2 regions of the Achromobacter sp. 01N37 genome follow, and region 2 is predicted to be linked to the other one. Evidence: riboswitches for the same ligand, from Rfam matches in the RefSeq annotation. Region 2 holds a riboswitch; the other holds the start of a gene.
The links. A riboswitch is a leader RNA that binds a small molecule or an ion and turns the genes downstream of it on or off. The one in region 2 is predicted to bind glycine.
Positions count from the first base shown of each region.

Region 1: linked by a shared signal. The riboswitch ahead of AC1DSJ_RS05875 (D-amino acid dehydrogenase) and the one ahead of gcvT (glycine cleavage system aminomethyltransferase GcvT) in region 2 are both predicted to bind glycine.

Region 1 is NZ_JBFTRX010000002.1:576,249-586,590, forward strand. It holds gene AC1DSJ_RS05835 (DUF1993 domain-containing protein) at 1-115, shown strand, start outside; gene AC1DSJ_RS05840 (VOC family protein) at 260-757, opposite strand; gene AC1DSJ_RS05845 (DUF1428 domain-containing protein) at 905-1,261, opposite strand; gene AC1DSJ_RS05850 (GlxA family transcriptional regulator) at 1,433-2,407, shown strand; gene AC1DSJ_RS05855 (FAD-binding oxidoreductase) at 2,565-4,085, shown strand; gene AC1DSJ_RS05860 (lactonase family protein) at 4,117-5,334, shown strand; gene AC1DSJ_RS05865 (M23 family metallopeptidase) at 5,493-6,068, shown strand; gene AC1DSJ_RS05870 (SMI1/KNR4 family protein) at 6,093-6,695, shown strand; gene AC1DSJ_RS05875 (D-amino acid dehydrogenase) at 6,839-8,068, opposite strand; glycine riboswitch at 8,109-8,208, opposite strand; glycine riboswitch at 8,209-8,299, opposite strand; gene ampC (class C beta-lactamase) at 8,406-9,566, shown strand; gene AC1DSJ_RS05885 (3-hydroxybutyryl-CoA dehydrogenase) at 9,731-10,342, opposite strand, start outside.
Region 2 is NZ_JBFTRX010000006.1:112,492-122,833, forward strand. It holds gene AC1DSJ_RS16050 (amidase) at 1-858, shown strand, start outside; gene AC1DSJ_RS16055 (M81 family metallopeptidase) at 887-2,362, shown strand; gene AC1DSJ_RS16060 (DUF945 family protein) at 2,607-4,571, shown strand; gene gcvP (aminomethyl-transferring glycine dehydrogenase) at 4,698-7,571, opposite strand; gene gcvH (glycine cleavage system protein GcvH) at 7,647-8,024, opposite strand; gene gcvT (glycine cleavage system aminomethyltransferase GcvT) at 8,125-9,225, opposite strand; glycine riboswitch at 9,316-9,439, opposite strand; glycine riboswitch at 9,474-9,573, opposite strand; gene AC1DSJ_RS16080 (ZIP family metal transporter) at 9,633-10,342, opposite strand, start outside.

The sequences.
Region 1 (10,342 bases), on a different contig from region 2:
GACGTTCGCGCTGCCCAACTTCTATTTCCACGTGACGACCGCGTATGCGATCTTGCGCAATGCGGGAGTCAAAATCGGCAAGCTGGATTTCCTGGGACCGTACACGCCTCAATAGCGTCCACGCAGGCTGGTCCATGCTGGCCGGTCCAAGCAGCCAGGTCCAAGCAGCCAGGTCCAAGCAGCCAGGTCCAAGCAGCCAGGTCCAAGCAGCCAGGTCCATGCCGGCCGGGACGGCGTCGTGCCGGCCCGGGCGCAGGACTTATTTTTTAGCCGCGTCGCCGCAACCGCTCATCTCACCCATCTTCGCCATGTTCTGCTGGATTTCTTCGGGCGAATAATCGAACTTGTGCGTGGCGATCGACCAGCGGTGACCGCAAGGGTCGATCACCTGGCCATAGCGGTCGCCCCAGAACATGTCGGCAACGGGCATTGCAACGGTGGCGCCCGCATCCGTGGCCTGCTTCATGGCGGCGTCCACGTCTTTGACGTACAGGTGCAGCGTCACGGGCGAACCCTTCAGCGCCTTCGGACCCAGGCTGCCCCATTCGGGAAAGTCATCCATCAGCATCACCACGGAATCGCCGATGCGGATGGCCGCGTGCATGATCTTGCCGTTGGGGCCGGGCAGGCGTGCCAGCTCTTCGGCATTGAACGCCTTCTTGTAGAAAGCGATCGCGTCCGACGCGCCTTCGCACACGATGTGCGCGGTGACGGTGTGCATGCCTTCGGGAATGGGTTGCGTTGCAGGGGTAGCCATGATGCGTCTCCAAATACGTTGAATGAGCGGTGGGGGACGGACCGGCCTGCCGCAATGCAATGCAGTGCGATGCGATGTGGGGGCGAGTCCTCCTGCTACTACGACGAACGGGGAGTGCCAATATCGACACGCCGCCCGTTTTATTTTTTACTTGGCGACCAAGGTGCTGAATCCGCCCCAATGCATCCGCTTGAAATCGAACACGCCTTCGCAGGCCATATCGTTCAAGCGGGGGTCGGCCATCACTTTCTCGTTGATGCGGTCGCGTTCAGCCTTGTTCTCGTAAAGAATCCAGGCGAACACCACCGTTTCTCCGTCCTGCGCGCCAGCCGCCTTCGAGAACGACGCAAACCCTTCCTTGTCGATGTCGTCGGCCACGCATTCGCGGTAATCCAGCGCCCCATGTTCCAGCCACACCACCTTGGCCTTGTTGGCCATGTCGACGTAGGTAGACAAGTTCGCTTTCGGCACGGCAAGCAGGTAACCATCTATGTACTTTTCCATCTGCCACTCCTTTGATCCCTGTTGTTCTACAGGCGCCGGCCACGCCCGCTGGCCAGGGCCGATGCCTGCCCGGCCTGACAGCCGGTAGATGCCACTGTATCGGGATTGACGACGGTTTCAGATAGGGATTTGCGACATTCTTGCGGGTGGATTGCGACACCTCTCAGGCGTATGCTTATCGGCATGAAAAACGTCGCCTTTCTTTTGCCGACGGGTGCGAATATCGCCTCGTTGGAAACTGCGCGCCACGGTTTCCTGGTGGCCAACGAATACCTTGCCGCGCGTGGCCGCCCGCCCCAATTCACGGTGCGCACGCTGGCGCTCACGCGTGAAGTCAGCCTGGATGACGGGCGCATCCGGGTGCAGGCCGATATGGTGCTGGCCGATGCGCCAGACGTTGATATCTGCATTGCGCCGCCCTTGCTGGGCGCGGTGTCCGACGCCGTGTTGTCCAACCGCGAACTCATCGATTGGTTGGCCCGCCATCACCGCAACGGCGGCGAAGTGGCCAGCCTGTGCATGGGCGCTGCGTTGTTGGCGGCGGGCGGCGTGCTGGATGGCCAACAGGCCGTCGTGCATTGGGTGGCGCAGAACCTTTACGCCAGCCTGTTCCCCAACGTGCAGTGGACGAGCGACCGCGTCGTCATGGCCGAAAACGGCGTCTACACCAGCGGCGGCGCCTTCTCCGCCGCGCATCTGGTCTTGCACCTGATCGAAAAATACACCGACCGCGACACCGCCATCTGGTGCGCCAAGTATTTTCAGCTGGACTGGAGCCGGCAAAGCCAATTGCCGTTCGCCGTGTTCATGGGCCAGAAGGCCCACGCTGACGACGTCGTGCGCGCGGTGCAGACGTATATCGAAGGGCGCTATACAGAAAAAATCACGGTGGAAGATCTGGCCGATCGTCACGCGCTGGGCCGCCGCACATTGGAACGCCGCTTTCGTCAGGCCACCGGCAACAGCATCGTCGAGTACGTGCAGCGCGTGCGCGTGGAAGCGGCCAAGAAGTGCTTGGAGAGTTCGCGCAAAAGCGTGGCCGAAGTCATGTATGAGGTCGGCTACAACGACACCAAAGCGTTTCGCGACATCTTCAACAAGTATTGCGGCATGTCGCCCGTGGGATATCGCGAGCGGTATCAGTAGACGCCGCAAGGGGACGGGCGGTGCGGCGATCGTCGATGCGTCGGCGGCCCAAACATCGGACGTCGAAAAATCGGACTCCTCTTACAGATCTTCGGCGGGCTCTCGGCCTATCCTTGACGCGTCGTGGCCAAGCATGCGGCCCGGGAGGCGAGTCAAGATGAGCATCAGCGTAATGCCGGGCGATCCCCGCTACACCACCCTTAAAAAAGGCTTCAACCTGCGGTGGCCGGCCCAGCCCGGCGAGGCCCCCTCCCGCATCGAACTCTGTGAAACCCCCGAAGAGGCGGCCGCTGCATTGGCCCGCATCGTCGCCGCAGGCATGCGCCCCACGGTGCGCAGCGGCGGCCATTGCTACGAAGACTTCGTCTCGAATAACCCGGGCGGCGCCATCCTGGACTTGAGCCTGCTTGACCGCGTGCCGCCATCGGCCGACGGGTTGCTACGCATTGCGGCCGGCTCACAAAACTGGAATGGCGATCAAGACTTGTACAAGCGCTACGGCGTGTCGTTGCCCGGCGGCTCCTGCTATTCGGTGGGGGCGGGCGGCCACATCAGTGGCGGGGGCTACGGCTTGTTGTCACGCCTGCAAGGGCTGGCGTCCGATTGGCTAAGCGCCGTCGACATCCTTACTGTGGACGCCAGCGGGCAAGTCGTGCCGCGCACGGTCAACGCCACGCACGATGCGGACTTGTTCCGCGCCTGCCGCGGCGCGGGCGGCGGAAACTTTGGCGTCATCACCAGCTATGGTTTCGCCACGCTGCCGCAAGCGCCGCGCGAAGTGGCCATCGCCACCGTTGCGTTCGACTGGGCGGGCATGACGCCCGCCCGCTTTGCGCAGTTGCTGGATATCTACGGCAGCTACTGGGACACGCGGGGCCGGGACGCCGACACCTGGGGCATGTTTTCATTGCTGAAGCTCACGCATCAAGCCGCCGGGCAGATCGTGATGATCGTGCAGTTCTGCAATCCAGATGGCACGTGCCGTAACTTGAGCGTGCTGCAAGACTTCCTCGACCGCTTTCGCCCATGTGCGCCCGTTGCCGCGCGTGCCACCACGCCGGGCCTGCCGCGTCCGCGCTTGGGCGGCGACTTGCTCTGTAGCGAACCCCACACGGTCATCCGCTACGACTGGCTCGCGGCCACGCAAACGCTGAACGGCTCGGGGCCGAACCAGCGCGGCAAATACAAGTCGGCCTATATGAAGGGCAACTTCACGGCGCACGAGTCCGCGCGCATTTACGCGCACCTGACGCGTGACGTGCCTGGCGCCGATCTGCGGCAGTCGCTGTTGCAGGTGGATTCGTATGGCGGCGCCATCAACCGGCCTGAACGCTTACGGGACACGGCCGTTCATCAGCGCGACTCCGTCATGAAGCTTCAGTATCAAACCTATTGGAACAACGCCGATCACGACGCCATGCACTTGCGCTGGATGGCGGATTTCTATCGCGACGTTTATACCGGCCCGGGGCTGGACGCGGCCTACGCAGGCACGCCGTATCCGGGCAGCCGCTATCAGGGTTGCTACATCAACTACCCCGACCGCGACATGCTGGCCTACCCGTTCTGGCCGCAGCTGTATTACGGCGACGGCGGGTTGTACCCCTTCCTGCAACAGGTCAAGCGCCGCTACGATCCCAACAATATCTTCCACCACGCGATGTCGGTGCGCCCATGATGGCGCGCGGCTTGCCTTGCCGGAACCTGTCATGAACTCCCTTTCGAGTGCGCCGCGCAGATCCTTCATTCAGTTCGCAGGCGGCTTATCGGCCGCAGGCGCGGTGGGGCCGTGGCTGTCGGCGATGGGCGCCACGGCATCTGCCGCGGACCCTGTCCGCTTTGCCTACGTGGGCACCTACACGCATGACGGGCCGGGCGGCACCGCCGGCGGGCCGCCTTCCGCAGGTATCCACGTCTTTGCATTGCGCGCGGACGAATGGCGCCTGGTTCAGGTCGTGCAAAGCGTCAATCCGTCGTTCCTTGCGGTCCATCCGTCACAACGATTTCTGTACGCCATCAATGAAATCGATCACTGGGAAGGCCTGCCCCGAGGCACCGCGGAAGCCTATGCCATCAACGAGAACGATGGCACGTTGCACCTGCTGAACCGGCAGCCGCTGTCGTTGGCCAGCACCGCGCCCGCACACTTGGCCGTATCGCCCGACGGCCGCCATCTGGTCACCGCGCAGTACCTGGGTGGCACCTACAACGTGTTGCCAATCCATCTCGACGGGTCGCTGGGTTCCGTCTCAGGCATCGTCAAGGAAACCGGTTCCGGCCCGCGCCTGGAACAGGAATCCGCGCATCCGCACATGGTGCTGTTCGACCCTACCGGCCAACGCGTGCTGGCCACCGACCTGGGCAGTGACCGCATCAATCTGTTCACCCTGGAAGAGGGCCGCATGGCGCTGGCCGGCCGCACGGCATTGCCGGCCGGCAGCGGGCCCCGTCACCTCGCGCTGCATCCTGGCGGCAAGCTGCTGTATGTCGTCAACGAGCTGGACGCCACGATCGCGTGCTTGGGATACGACGCCCGTGCAGGCCGCGTCCTGGAACCGCGCCACATCGTGCCGGCCACGCCCGCAGGCTTTACCGGCGCGGCCAATGCGGCGTCTCTGCTGATCCATCCGTCCGGCCGCTACCTCTATGCGTCCACGCGCCGCGTGCAGAACGACCACCCCCAGGCAGACAGCATCGCCGTCTTCGCCGTCGGCGCAGACGGCGCGCTGACCCGTGTGCAAACCTGGACCGAAGGGCTGCGCTTCCCGCGCGCGCTAAGCATGTCGCCAGACGGCGGCAGCGTGTATGCGCTAAACCAAAAGGGCGACTCGATTCTGCGCCTGCGCGTAGACGGTCCGAGCGGGCGCCTGGGAGACCCGGACGTGGTCGCCCAGGTGGCGACGCCGGTTTGTCTGGTGTTCGTGTAACGAGGGGGCAGGCGAGGGGGTGAAGGGCGAGGGGGCGACGGGCGAAGAGGCGACGGGCGACGAGGCGACTGGCGACGAGGCGAAGGGCGAAGGGCGAAGGGCGAAGGGCGAAGGGGAGGTGCGGGGAACCCCCTGGGGTGCCAAGCGTCGAACCCTTCATGAATGCACACCCCCTATGGCGTTTTCTTCGGCGTGTCGTCGTCCTGGCTTTAGGCGCCGCGCTGGCAGTTTGGGCATGGCCGCGGCTGCCGGATGCCGCGCGCGCGCCGTGGCATATGGCGCGGCTGGCATGGCAGGAAGCGCCTTCCGCTTTGCCGGTTCCGGTGCAGGGCGTCACGCCTGCGCGGCTGGCCGATACCTGGGGCGCGGCGCGTGCGGGCGGGCGGCGGCATGAAGGCATCGACATCTTTGCGGCGCGCGGGACGCCCGTGCTGTCCACGACGGAAGGCGTCGTCATGCAGGTCGGCACCAACAATCTGGGCGGGCAAGTGGTGTGGGTGCTGGGGCCCGGCCGCCAGCGGCATTACTACGCGCACCTGGACGGCTATGCAGATATCCAGCGCGGACAATTGGTCGCGCCAGGCGATGTGCTGGGGTATGTGGGCAATACCGGCAACGCCAAGGGCACACCGCCGCATTTGCACTATGGAATCTATGACGGCGGGGCAATCAACCCCTATGACTTACTGATGGCGGCCCCTTCGGTTTCTCGCACCGTTACCGAGCGGCGATAATCCCCGGCATTCGTTTTCCCGCATTTGCCCATTGCCGCCATGATTTCCATTCCCAAGATCCGAGAACAATTTTCCCTGTTCGGCGAACTGCGCCCGCAACCCCGCAGCGCATGGACCGGCGATATTCCCTTGCCTGAATCATTGGCTGACTTCTACGAGCAGATCGGCCCCTGGGGCGAGACCTATCACGAGAACGTCGGCCCGGTGGGCATCACGCTGTCAGAGACCGCAATCAGTTTTCCGCCGTTGCATCGCCTGTGGACGCTGCAAGCCGGTTATCGATGGGATGCGTCAAACGGCCAGCGCGTAGCCGATTGGCGGGATGAATGGCTGGTGATCGCAGATATGAACGCCGACCCGTTCATTCTGGATACTCAAACCGGACAGATACTGTTCGCGCGCCATGGCGCGGGGTCTTGGACCACCGATGAATTTGCGCCTGACCTGCTGACGTTCGCGGCGGCAGCGGCTGCGATTGGCGTCGTGTTTCATGACGCCGATGAAGACTTGCGGGACGATGATTGGGAACTAAAGCCGAAGTATCGGGAGGCGGCGATTCGTGAAGCTGCCAAGGTGCTTGGGAATGGTGATGAGGCTGAATCGTTTTTCGAGACCTTGCAGGGGTAAGGCTTTTTGCCCGTGCACGAATTGACCCGGCGTGGTCAGCGCGTTGAAACCCGCGGAAGGTGAAATGCCTTCCGCGGGCCCATCGTGCGAAGCGCAACGATCTTGTCCTCTGCGCTTCTCGGCTTACCGCAATCCCCCCTTCCTCACCCCACCGGCAGCGCACGCCCCACGCTCGCCGCCAGCATCTGCGCCGTTGCTGCCGACAGCGTCCACCCCAAATGCCCGTGTCCGGTGTTGTAGAACACGCCGGGCCGTTTGCCGGGGCCGACGCGCGGCATCATGTTGGGGGTCATGGGGCGCAGGCCGCACCAGGGCACCACGCGGGACGTCTTCACGTTGGGGAAGTGCTTGCGGGTCCAGTCGATCAGGGGTTGGACGCGTTCGGCGCGGATGTCCATGTTGAAGCCGTTGAATTCCGCCGTGCCGGCCACGCGGAAGCGGTCGCCCAGGCGGCTGGTGACGATTTTTGCGGCTTCGTCCAGCAGGCTGACGCGCGGCGCGGCGGCCTGGCTTTCTGCGTCGTCCAGGTGGACGCTGATGGAATAGCCCTTGACCGGATAGATGTTCAGCGAATCACCCAGTTGCTGGGCGAATTTGCGGCTGGCGGCGCCCGCGCAGACGACGATGGCGTGGGCTTCGTGTTGTTCGCGTTGTGTGCCGCCGTTGCGCAGGATGTCGAGCACGTACGGCCGGCTGTCGCGGCTGATGTTGTCGATGTCGGCGTCTTGCACGAAGGTGACGCCCCGGCGTTCGCAGGCGGCGGCCAGGCCGCGCGTGAATTTGTGGATGTCGCCGGTGGCGTCGGATGGCGTGTAGAAGCCGCCGTAGCAACCGGTTTGCAGGGTGGGTTCGATGTCTCGCGCTTCGCTGCTGGACACCGCGTAGCGTTCAAGCCCGCCCGCTTCCAGCAATGCATTCGAACGGCGCGCGGTGTCGAAACTAGCGGCGTCGTGATAGATGTGCAGGATGCCCCGGCGTTCCAGGTCGAAATCGATGCCTTCTGCATCGGCCATGTCGAACAGGTGTTGGCGCGCTTCGATGGCCAGGCGGGTGGTGGCGATGGTGTTGTCGCGGTAGTTCGGGATTTGCGCCATGAACTGCGCCAGCCACGAATACTTGTGCCAGCTGAACTTGGGGTTGAGCAGCAGCGGGGCGTTCTTGCGCAACATCCAGCGCAATCCTTTCAGGATGGTGGCGGTGCTGTTCCAGACTTCGGCGTTGCTGGCCGATAGCTGCCCGCCGTTGGCGTAGGACGTTTCCATGGCGGGGTAGCGCTGGCGGTCGTAGACGGTGACGTCGTAACCCAGTTTGGACAAGGCATAGGCGGACGTGACGCCGGTGATACCGGCGCCAATGATGGCGATGCGGGGCATGATGGCTCCAGACGGTGTGGCAGCGGCCCATCTAGGCCGCAGCACCCCATCTGTCTCTGTACCTGAGAGCTTCACCCGCAGCGCTGACGGCGGCGGGTTCCCCTTCGGTGGGCGCGCACGGCGCCTCTCTCCAGATTGTCTAGACTCGCGCAGTCCTGTTGCCTGAGAGTTTCCGGGGCGGTTGCTCCGTCGGCGCTGGCCGCAAGGGCCAGTCTCTTCTACGCGGTTTTAAAACGACGGAGTAGAGAATAGCCAAGTTTCTGTCGCATTTGATTCAGGGTTAGTACTATGTTGCCGGCGGCGCGCGTAGCTGTCTGATCAAAATAGGACGAAAAGAATGAGCTTTCCCGCGATGCGACGCACGATGTTGTTGGCATTGGCCGTTTTGTCATCGATGGCGTCTGTTCCGCCCGCGATGGCGGCGCCCTCCGAGACCGACCAAAAGATCGATGCCGCAGCGCAGGCGCTGATGCAGGAACACGGCGTGCCGGGCCTGGTGATTGCCATTACCCGCGACGGCCTCCACGAATTTCACCAGTACGGCGTGGCGTCGCGTCAGACAAAGGCGAAGGTCAGCCCCGACACGTTGTTTGAAGTGGGCTCGATCAGCAAGACCTACACGGCGACCTTGGCTACCTACGCAGAAGCGCTGGGCAAGCTGTCGCTGGGCGATAGCCCGGCGCGTTTCGTTCCCGCGTTGCAGGGCTCGGCATTCGCCAAACTGAACCTGATTCATCTGGGTACGCACACGGGTGGCGGCTTTCCGTTGCAGGTGCCGGACGCGGTGCGCAATGACGCGCAGTTGATGGATTACTTGAAAGCCTGGACCCCGCAGTACGCCGCAGGCACCTACCGCACTTATGCGAATCCCAGCATCGGCATGCTGGGCGTGGTGGCGGCCAAAAGCCTGGATCAGCCGTTCACGCAGGCCATGGAAAAGACGCTGTTTCCGCTGCTGGGCTTGTCGCACACCTACATCGACGTGCCGGCGGCAAAGATGGGCGATTACGCGCAGGGCTACAACAAGCAGGATGCGCCCGTGCGCGTGAACCCGGGCGTGCTGGCGGCCGAGGCGTATGGCGTGAAGACGAGCGCGCGTGACTTGATCCGCTTTGTGGATGCGAACATGAACGCCGCGGGCAATGATGCCATTCATCGCGCGATTCGCCAGACGCATGTCGGGTACTACCGCGTGGGCGACATGACGCAAGACTTGGCGTGGGAACAGTTGGCGTATCCCGCCACGCTGGACGCGCTGCTGGCGGCCAACGCGGGTACGTTGAACAGCCGGAGCCACCCGGTCACCGCAATGACGCCGCCGTCCGCGCCGCGCGATGATGTGTGGATCAACAAGACGGGGTCGACCAACGGTTTCGGCGGTTACGTGGCGTTCGTGCCGGCCAGAAAGGTCGGGGTGGTGATTCTGGCCAACAAGAACTATCCGAACGAAGCGCGTGTGCGGCTGGCGTATCAGATTCTGGAGGAATTGATCCGCTAAGCGCCGTCCGCGACCTGCGACCTGCGACCTGCGACCTGCGACCTGCCACCTGCGACCTGCGAACCGCGACCTGCGACCTGCGAACCGCGACCTGCGAACCGCGAACTGCGATCCGCGATTCGCCAACCGCCAACCGCCAACCGCCAACCGCCAACCGCCAACCGCTAACTGCCGGTCCGGTTCGAACCGGCGGCAGCCTTCGCCGCATCAAAGCGCGGCAGCAGTCCCATCACCTCCAGCCGTTTGCACAATTCGCCCAGGCGTTTCAGCTTGTAGGCATCCACGTCCTCCCCGGCGTAGTCGTAAAAGCCCTGGCCATCGCGCAGCCCGTTACGCCCTTGTTCCATGTTGCGGGCGATGACATCCGGCGCGGCGAAGCGCGGGCCGATTTCGGCGGACAGGTAGCGCGATGCGTAGTAGAGGATGTCGCCGCCGCCCCAATCAATGAATTCCAGCAGGCCCAGCACCGAGAAGCGCAGGCCGAAACCCAGCCGCACGGCGGTGTCGATATCTTCGGCGCTGGCCACGCCTTCCTCGACCATGCGGGCGGCTTCGTTCATCGCCAAGGCCTGAATGCGCGGCACGATGTAGCCCGCGGCGGGGGCGCATTGCACGGGCACCTTGCCGGCTTGCCGCAAGACGTTTAGCAGGCGTTGCAGCGCGTCGTTGCTGGTCTTTGGGCCACGGCTCACTTCGACTAGTGGGATCAGATGCGCGGGGTTCAACCAATGCGCGTTCAGGAATCGTTCCGGGCCTGCCACGAGTTCCGCCAGTTC
Region 2 (10,342 bases):
GTCCGTCTGCCGGCCGCCTGGTGCGGCATCGCCACGCTCAAGCCCAGCCTGGGCCGCATCCCCATCGACCCGCCCTTCATGGGCCGCTGCGCCGGCCCCATGACCCGCACCATCACCGACGCCGCATTGATGATGGGCGTGCTGTCGCAGCCCGACGCGCGCGACCACATGAGCCTGCCCTTCCAGGACTTCGACTGGCTGAACCTGAACCAGGACGTGCGCGGTTTGCGCATCGGCCTGTTGATGGACGCGGGCTGCGGCCTGCCACTGGACCCGGAAGTGCGTGACGCCGTGCAGGCGGCCGCCCGCGCCTTCGAAGCCGCCGGCGCCATCGTGACGCCGATGCTGCCGTGGATGACCCCTGACATGCTCGAAGGCGTCGACCGCTTCTGGCGCACGCGTTCGGCCATCGACCTGGCCGCGCTGCCCGAAGCGCGCCGCGCCAAGATCCTGCCGTTCATCCGCACCTGGGCAGAAAGCGGTGGCGGCCAAAGCGGCGAGGCCGTGTTCCGCAGCTACTACGAAACGCTGAACGTGCGAGCCAAGACGGTTGCCGCCTGCGCGCCCTTCGATTACGTGCTGTCGCCCGTGGCCCCCGTGGTGGCGTACAACGCCGAATGGCCGTCGCCCACCAATGAAGTCGCCACCACCATGCACCATATCGGCTTCACGCTGCCGTTCAACATGAGCGAGCAGCCTGCGGCGTCCGTCAACTGCGGCTACACGAAAGCCGGCCTGCCCATCGGCCTGCAAATCGCTGGCGCCCGCTTCGACGACCTGGGCGTCCTGCGCGTGGCGCGCGCCTGGGAAGAGATGCGTCCCGCGCAGCACCCGTGGCCTCAGCCGCCCAAGAACTGACTTTCCACAGCAACCCACAGGAATTCCCATGCGTTGGCTATTGGCAATGATCAAGCACGAGACGAATACTTATTCGCCCGTGCCGACCCCGCTTGAACGCTTCTTCCGCGGCAGCCCCGACATCCTGGCTGGCGAACGCGCCATCAAGGCCTACGAGAACACCGACAGCGGACTAGGCGGCTATATCGAAGTGGCCCGCCGCGAGGGCGCAGAAATGGTCGTGCCCGTGGCGGCCGAGTCCTGGCCCAGCGGCCCCACCAGCGCCGACACGCACGAGCAGCTGTGCAAGCTGGTGCTGGACCAGGTGAAGCTGGGCGGCTTTGACGCCATCCTGCTGGACCTGCACGGCGCCATGGTCGCCGAAGGCGTGGAAGATGCAGAAGGCGACCTCTTGCGCCGTCTGCGCGAAATCGATCCGAAAACGCCTGTCGCCGTCACGCTGGACATGCACGCCAACATCTACGACGACATCGTCAACAACGCCACCGTCATCAGCGGCTTTCACACGTATCCGCATGTGGACATCCGCGAAGCCGGCGTGCGTGCGGCGAACGTTATCGTCCGCACGCTCAAGGGCGAGATCAAGCCCGTGATGAGCTGGGCCAACAAGCCGATGCTGCCGCACATCATGTGCCAAGGCACGCATGCCGCGCCCAATAAGCCTTTGCAGGAACGCTGCAAGGAACTGGAAGCGAATGGCGTGCTGGCGGCGTCCGTCTTCGTGGGTTTTCCGCATGCGGACATTCGCGAAGCGGGCTTGAGCGCCGTCGTCTGTACGGACGGCAAGCTGGAAGACGCGCAGAAGTACCGCGACGAACTGCTGGAACGCGCCTGGGCCGGCCGCGCCGATTGGGTGTTTCACCCGGAGCCGCTCGCGCCCACCATCGCGCGCGCCAAGCAGATCGAGCAAGGCCCGGTTGTGTTGCTGGACCACTTCGACAACACCGGTTCCGGCGGCACCATGGACACCACCGCGGTGCTTGCCGAAGTGCTGCGCCAGGAACTGGACAACGTGGTGTTCTACGCCATCTGCGACCCGGAAGCCGCATTGCAAGCCGCGGCTGCGGGCGTGGGCAAGACCATTACCTTGAAGCTGGGCGGCAAGCTGCCCATGCCCGCCATCAAGGAACCCAGCGAACCGCTGGAAGTGACCGGCCGCGTCAAGCTGGTGTTTGACGGCGTGTATCTCAACCGCGGCCCGATGTACCGGGGCGTGCGTAACGACACGGGGCTTACCGTTGTCATCGACACGGGCCGCGTGGAAATCGTGGTGGTGTCGCGCCACCAGGAACCGTTCGATATCAATTGCCTGCTGTCGGCCGGCATCGACCCGCTGCAAAAGCGCTACGTGGTATTGAAGAGCCGGGTGCATTGGCGCGCGGGCTTCTCGGCGATGGCCACCGAGGTCATCGAATGCACGGGCGTGGGCGTCACCACCTCCGACTACAGCCAGCTGGATTTCAAGCACGTGCGCCGGCCCATCTACCCGCTGGACCCGCTCTGATCTTCGGCTGAAAAGCCGGATTGTCGACAAAAAGGCCGGCGCCCTGCGCCGGCCTTTCATTTTGAAATCTTCGGTAACTGCGCGCACGCTTCCCGGTAGGCGTGCCTCGGTATACTCCGGCGCGGGCCCTTACAGCCCGATGAATAACGTGTATACCGGCAGCCGCCCCTGGCGATCAGGACGCGACGGCGCAATGCGCCAGTCTGCCGGATATGACTCGATAATCAACGAAAAAAGCACAACGATGAAAAAGAGCGTAGCGATCACCCTCGGCGTGGTCATTGTGGGAGCGGGAAGCTGGATAGGCGCCACGTGGTACACCGGCAAACGGATCGAGGAAAGCTCGCAGCGCCATCTGGCCGAAGCGAACGAAAAACTGGCGAAGCTGACGCCGTTGTTCGGTTTGCGCATTGACCAGTTGAAGTACGAACGCAGCCTCTTCTCGACCCAGGCTCGCTACGGCCTGTCGCTGGTGAAGAACGACAAGAGCCTGGACGCCATGCCGGCCGGCATGATTGAGTTCGACGCCGTCATTGAACACGGCCCGTTCCCCAAGACCGCCTTGTCGCGCGGCGCCGTTGCGCCCAAGCTGGCGTACGTGCACGCCGAAATCGCCAAGACCGACAACCTGAAGGAAGTGTTCGCACTGACCAAAGACATCTCGCCGCTGATCAGCGACGCGATGGTCAGCTACAGCGGCACTACCTCGTCCACCTCCAAGATTGCGCCGGTGTCGACGACGGTGCAAAACAACACGATCGACTTCAGCGGCATGGTGATCACGGGCACGTTTGACCGCTCGCTGGAAGCCGTCACCGCGCACGGCGTGATGGACAAGCTGGCCATCGACGGCACGAAGAGCAACGACCCGGTCGTCATGGCCATCACCGGCATGACGATGGACGTCAACAGCCGCATGGGCAAGTTCGGCGTGTCGATGGGCGATTCCGACATCAAGATCAAGCGCATCGACGTCACGAAGAAGTCGGATGACATGAAGGTGTCGCTGGATAACTTCGGCTACGGCGTGAAGCTGTCCGAAGACGACAAGTCGATCAACGTGCAAGCCGCCTACCAAACGGGTGACATCACGGTAAACGACGTGCCGCTGGGTAACGGCCAGGCCGTGATCAAGCTGGCCAAGCTGGACGGCCAGGCCGTCAAGACCCTGTCCGACACGTACAACCAGCTGATGCGCCAGTACATGGCGCACACCGAAGACGAAGGTCTGAAGGACGAGCAGGTTGAAGCGATGCTGGACAGCGCCGGCAAGCTGCTGGCGGGCAACCCGTCGTTCAGCATCGATCCCTTGAGCTGGAAGACCGCCAAGGGCGAAAGCAAGCTGAACTTCACGCTGGACCTGGCCAACCCGCCTGACGTCAAGAACCTGACGCCGCAGGAAATTGCGGTCAAGGCCATCAAGCGCATCGACGCCACGCTGATCATTTCCAAGCCGATGGTGCAGGACCTGGTCACGCAGTACGCCATCAAGAAGGAAGGCATTGCCGCCGATCAGGCCGCCAAGGACGCCGACGAAACCGTGCGCCAGATGTCGGGCATGGCCGAAATGTTCAACGTGGGCAAGAACGACGGCGACAACATCGTCGGCAAGTTCACGTTCGCGGACGGCATGGGCAACCTGAACGGCAAGGAAATTCCGGCGGACGAGTTGTTCAGCGGCCTGCTGGGCGCAGCCGGCATGGGCTCGATGGACCACGACGACGAAGACGAATCCATGCCCGGCATGGGCCAGGACGAGCCGGCCGACGGCGCCACGCCTGCCCTGCCCGGCGTGATGCAGGACTTCAACCTGGACACCGTCAGCAGCCTGCTGGACGACATGGGCTACACGGTCAACAAGACCGACGGCGACCAAGGCCCCGTGCTGGTGCTGGACGCGGGCACCACCGGCGCCAGCGATCTGCGCCTGGAATTCCTGTGCAACGACTTCACCGAGAAGTGCCTGGACCTGGTGATGACCGCCACGTACAAGACCAAGAAGCCGGTGACGCTGAAGGCCATCAACAGCTGGAATCAGGAATACCGCTGGACGCGCGCCTACCTGGACGACAAGAACCAGGCCGTGCTGCAGATGGACATGAACGCGGAAGGCGGGATCGGCAAGGACAACCTGCAAATCCTGTTGAACACCTTCATCAGCATCGCTGAAGACTTCAACGACGTCGCCAAGGGCGCATCGGCCAAGTAAGCCTGCCGCGCCAGGGTCACCACCTGGCGCATCGCTCGGCCCCAAAGAAAAACCCCCATCAATTGCTGATGGGGGTTTTTTATTGCCTGAAAGCTAAAGCTAAAGCTGAAGCTGAAGCGCGTGCGCTTATGCGTAGGCTTCGATCGGCAGGCAGGCGCAGACCAGGTTGCGGTCGCCGTAGGCGTTGTCCACACGGCCCACCGGCGGCCAGTACTTGGCCTCGCGCAGCGACGCCACCGGGTAGGCGGCCTGCTGGCGCGGGTAGTCGTGCAGCCATTCTTCGGCCAGCAGCATCTGGGCGGTGTGCGGCGCGTTCTTCAGGACGTTGTCTTCGCGATCGCGTTCGCCACGTTCGACCTGGGCGATTTCCTCGCGGATCGAAATCATCGCGTCGATGAAGCGGTCCAGTTCGGCGACGCCTTCGGATTCCGTCGGCTCGACCATCAAGGTGCCCGCCACCGGGAAGCTCATCGTCGGCGCGTGGAAACCGTAGTCCATCAGACGCTTGGCGATGTCTTCGGCGCTGATGCCGCTGGTTTCCTTCAGCGGACGCACGTCCAGGATGCACTCGTGCGCCACACGGCCGTTACGGCCCGCGTACAGCACCGGGTAGTGGTCACGCAGGCGGGTCGCGATGTAGTTGGCGTTCAGGATGGCGACTTCGGTGGCGCGGCGCAGGCCGTCGGCGCCCATCAGCGCGATGTACACGTACGGAATCGGCAGGATGCCGGCCGAACCGAACGGCGCGGCCGATACCGGGCCAACCTTCGCGTCGCCGGGCAGCTTGCCTTGCTCATTCACCACGCCCGGCAGGTACGGCGCCAGGTGGGCGCGCACCGCCACGGGACCCACGCCGGGGCCGCCGCCGCCGTGCGGGATGCAGAAGGTCTTGTGCAGGTTCAGGTGCGACACGTCCGAGCCGAACTTGCCGGGCTGGGCCACGCCGACCATCGCGTTCATGTTGGCGCCGTCCAGGTAGACTTGGCCGCCCGCCTGGTGAACCAGATCGCAGATCTCGGTGACGGCTTCTTCGAACACGCCGTGCGTGGACGGGTACGTGATCATCAGCGCGGCCAGCTTGTCGCCAACCTGTTCGATCTTGGCGCGCAGGTCAGCCAGATCCACGTTGCCGTTGGAATCCGACGCCACCACCACGACGTCCATGCCGGCCAGTTGCGCCGACGCGGGGTTGGTGCCGTGGGCCGACGACGGGATCAGGCAGACGTTGCGCTGATGCTGGCCGTTGGCTTGGTGATAGCCGCGAATTGCCAGCAGGCCGGCGTATTCGCCTTGCGCGCCCGAGTTGGGTTGCAGGCTGATGTTGTCGTAGCCAGTGATTTCGCACAGCGCGGCGGACAGGCGGTCGATCAGCTCGTTGTAGCCCTGGCTTTGCGACGCGGGCGCAAACGGGTGGATCAACGCGAACTCGGGCCACGTGATCGGGATCATCTCGGCCGTGGCGTTCAGCTTCATCGTGCACGAACCCAGCGGGATCATCGTGCGGTCCAGCGCCAGGTCCTTGTCGGCCAGCTTGCGCAGGTAGCGCAGCATGTCGGTTTCGGATTGCACGCTGGAGAACACCGGGTGCTTCAGGATGGCGCTTTCGCGGGCAACCGATGCGGGGATACCGCTGGCGGCGGCGGCGTCCAGGGCGTCAATGTCGAGTTCGACATCATCACGCTCCAGGCCGGCGGCGAACACGTTGACCAGCGCTTGCAGGTCGGCGACGGTCACGGTTTCGTCCAGCGACACGGCCAGGCGCGCGCCGTCAACACGGCGCAGGTTGATGTGTTCGCACTCGGCGGCGGTCAGGATGGCCGGGGTGGCGGGGCCGGTTTCCAGCAGCAGCGTGTCGAAGAACGTGTTGTTCACGACCTTCACGCCCAGCTTCACCAGTTCGGCGCGCAGGATGGCGGTGCTGCGCTGCACGCGCTCGGCAATGCGGCGGATGCCGGCCGGGCCGTGCCACACGGCGTACATGCCCGCCATCACGGCCAGCAGCACTTGCGCCGTGCAGATGTTGGACGTGGCCTTCTCGCGGCGGATGTGCTGTTCGCGCGTTTGCAGCGCCAGACGCATCGCCGGGTTGCCTTGCGCGTCTTTCGACACGCCGACCAGACGGCCGGCCATGTTGCGCTTGAAGGCGTCCTTGCAGGCCATGAAGCCCGCGTGCGGGCCGCCAAAACCGAACGGCACGCCAAAGCGCTGGGCCGAACCGATGGCGATGTCGGCGCCCCACTCGCCCGGGGCGGCCAACAGGGCCAGCGCCAGCAGGTCGGTGGCGCACGCGACGACCGCGCCTTGCGCGTGGGCGGCTTCCGCCAGCTTGCGGTAGTCGGACACGGAACCGGTGCTGTGCGGGTATTGCAGCAGCACGCCAAAGCACTCGGGCAGGCCTTCGGCTTCGTCGCCGACGGTGATCTCGATGTCCAGGCCTTCGGCGCGCGTACGCACGACTTCGATGGTCTGCGGATGCACATGGCGCGAGATGAAGAACACCGGGCTTTGCGACTTGGCGCCACGGCGGGCCAGCGTCATGGCTTCGGCGGCGGCAGTGCTTTCGTCCAGCAGCGAGGCGTTGGAGATGTCCAGCCCGGTCAGGTCGGCGACCATGGTCTGGTAGTTCAGCAGGGCTTCAAGACGGCCCTGCGAGATTTCCGGCTGATACGGCGTGTAGGCCGTGTACCAGGCGGGATTCTCAAGAATGTTGCGCAGCACGACGTTGGGCGTCTGCGTGCCGTAGTAACCCTGGCCGATGTAATTGCGGAAGACCTTGTTGCGGCCCGCGATCTGCTTCAGCTCGGCCAGCACGTCGGTTTCGCTGCGCGAGGGCGGCAGCGCCAGCGGGGCCTGGCTGCGGATCTTCGGGGGCACGACTTCTTCGATCAGGGCGTCCAGGCTGGAGCTGCCAATGACCTTGAGCATGGCGGCCTGGTCGGCGTCAGAAGGGCCGATGTGGCGGGGAATGAAGTCGGTATGGGTGTCTAGGGCGCGCGACATGGGGGAATCTCGGGGTGGTGATGCAGGTTGCGAGGCTGGCGCGCCATACGGGCGGCGGGCCAGCCTCGAAACGGCTTAGCCGTTGGCGACAGCTTCGTAGCCGGCAGCGTCCAACAGCTTGTCGGCATCCGCGGCGTTGACCGGCTTGATCTTGAAGATCCAGGCGGTGAAGGCCGATTCGTTGATCAGGTTGGGGTTGTTTTCCAGCTCTTCGTTGAAGGCGACGATTTCGCCAGCGACGGGTGCGTAGATGTCGGATGCGGCCTTGACGGACTCGACCACGCCGGCGGTTTCGCCCGCGTTCAACTTGGCGCCAACCTTCACGTCGCCAACGAAGACCAGATCGCCCAATTGATCCTGGGCGGTGTCGGTGATGCCGACGACGAACACGTCGCCTTCAGCTTTGACCCATTCGTGGGACGAGGTGTACTTGCGATCGGTGGGCAGACTCATGGGAACTCCTGAGGGAATGCGGGTAGATGAATGGTGTTGCGCGCCTCGCGCGGGCGGCGCGTGCCCGGAACGGGCAGGCGGCTCGCGCGAAGCTTCGAGTTTACGAGTGTTCGACGGCTTTGCCGTTACGGACGAAAGGCAGCTTGCAGACCAGGGCGGGCACCCATTTGCCACGGATGTCGACCTCGACGGTATCGCCCGGACGCACGCCTTGCGGCAGGCGGGCAAAGCCGATCGACACGCCCAGCGTGGGCGACATGGTGCCGCTGGTGAGTTCGCCCGTGCCGGCCGGCGTGCGCACGGCCATGTGGGCGCGCATCACGCCGCGCTCTTGCAGCTTCAGGCCGATGAAGGTGGCGGGGGTGGCGAATTGTTCAAGGGCGTCGCGGCCGATGAAACGGCGCTCGGCGTTCTTCAGCGACACGGTCCAGGTCAGGCCGGCTTGATCGGGCTGGGTCAGCTCGTCCATGTCTTGGCCGTACAGGTTCATGCCGGCTTCCAGGCGCAGCGTATCGCGCGCGCCCAGGCCCGCCGGACGCACGCCTTGCGCAACCAGGTCGCGCCACAGCTGCACGACTTCGGCTGCGGGCAAAACGATTTCAAAGCCGTCTTCGCCGGTGTAGCCGGTGCGGGCCACGAGCGTGTCGCCGTCGACGCGGGCTGCGACGAACGGCGTCAGCGCTTCGGTGGCGGCTTGCCATGCCGGGCGCGCGGCCCAGACCTTGGCGCGGGCGTTGGGGCCTTGCACGGCCACCATGGCCAGATCGCGGCGCGCGGCGATGGTGACGTCAAATTGACCGGCCTGCTTCACACGCTGCATCCAGGCGATGTCTTTGTCGGCCGTGCCGGCGTTGACCACCACGCGCCATTCGTCGGCGGCGAAGAAATAGATGATCAGGTCGTCGATGACGCCGCCTTGCGGGTTCAGCATGCAGCTGTACAAGGCCTTGCCGGGCACGGTCAGCTTGGACACGTCATTGGCGACCAGGCGTTGCAGGAAGGCGAAGGCGTCGGGGCCGGTTACGTCAACGTTCAGCATGTGCGACACATCGAACATGCCGGCGTCCTGGCGCACCGCGTGGTGCTCCTCGAGCTGCGAGCCGTAGGCCAAGGGCATATCCCAGCCGCCGAAATCGACCATTCGGGCGCCGGAGGCGATATGTTCTTCGGCCAGCGGGGTGCGTTTGAGGGTTGCGGACATGCGCGGAAACTCCGGGACGGCAATCTTTGCCAGGGTTACGGAATGCCGGTCGTGACAAGCGGACTGCGCCCGCACGGCTACGGCTGAATCTTCCGCCCCTCTGTCCTTTTGCCTGAGAGTTGCCCCGCGTGGCGGGTTTGCACCTTCGGCGCCTGGGCTGCGCGATATGTCCCTTGTTCGAGGGTCGGCGCCAGGTCTCTCCAGAGTACTGTTTTGCCGCATCCACACGGTGAAAAACCGGGACGGGGCAAGCATGTGCGGTATCGGTTACCTGAGCGATTCTGGGCGAATTGCGCCTTCGGCGGCGGCTGATTCGTGGAAACAGCCGCTCTCTCCCGCAAACATGCATGACAGCGGCGAAAGCATACAACGAAAGCCTTGCGCCGAAAACCGAAAAATCAAGCGGGCTACCCCAGCGCGGTATCCAGCAGCATCATCAAAACAAAGCCCAACATCAGCCCGCAAGTGGCGTAGACCTCGTGCCCCTTGCGATGGGATTCGGGAATGATTTCGTGGCTGATGACAAACAACATGGCCCCCGCGGCAAAGCCCAGGCCCCATGGCAGCATGGTCGCCGAAAACCCCACGATGGCCGCCCCCAGCACGGCGCCCAGCGGTTCAACCAGCCCCGACAACATGCCCAGCGCCACGGCGAACGCGCGTTTGTAGCCGGCCGCCAGCAGCGCCACCGCCACCACCAGCCCTTCGGGAATGTCCTGAATGGCGATACCCGTGGCCAATGCGGTGCCGCGCACGGGGTCGCTGCCCGCATACCCCACGCCAATCGCCAAGCCTTCGGGCAGGTTGTGCAAGGTGATCGCAAACACGAACAGCCAGGTGCGGCGCAGCCGGTGCGCCTCGATGCCTTCCCGGCCCTTGATGAAGTGTTCGTGCGGCAGGGTGCGGTCCATGATCAGCAGCACGCCCGCGCCCAGCAAGATGGCGGCGCCCACCGTAAGCCCCGCGCCCCACGGCCCCATACCTTGCGTTTCGGCGGCGGCAATACCGGGGGCCACCAGCGAAAACGCGCTGGCCGCCAGCATCACGCCCGCCCCGAAGCCGAACATGCTGTCCTGGACTTTCTGCGGAATGGTGCGGGCGAAAAGAATGGGCAAGG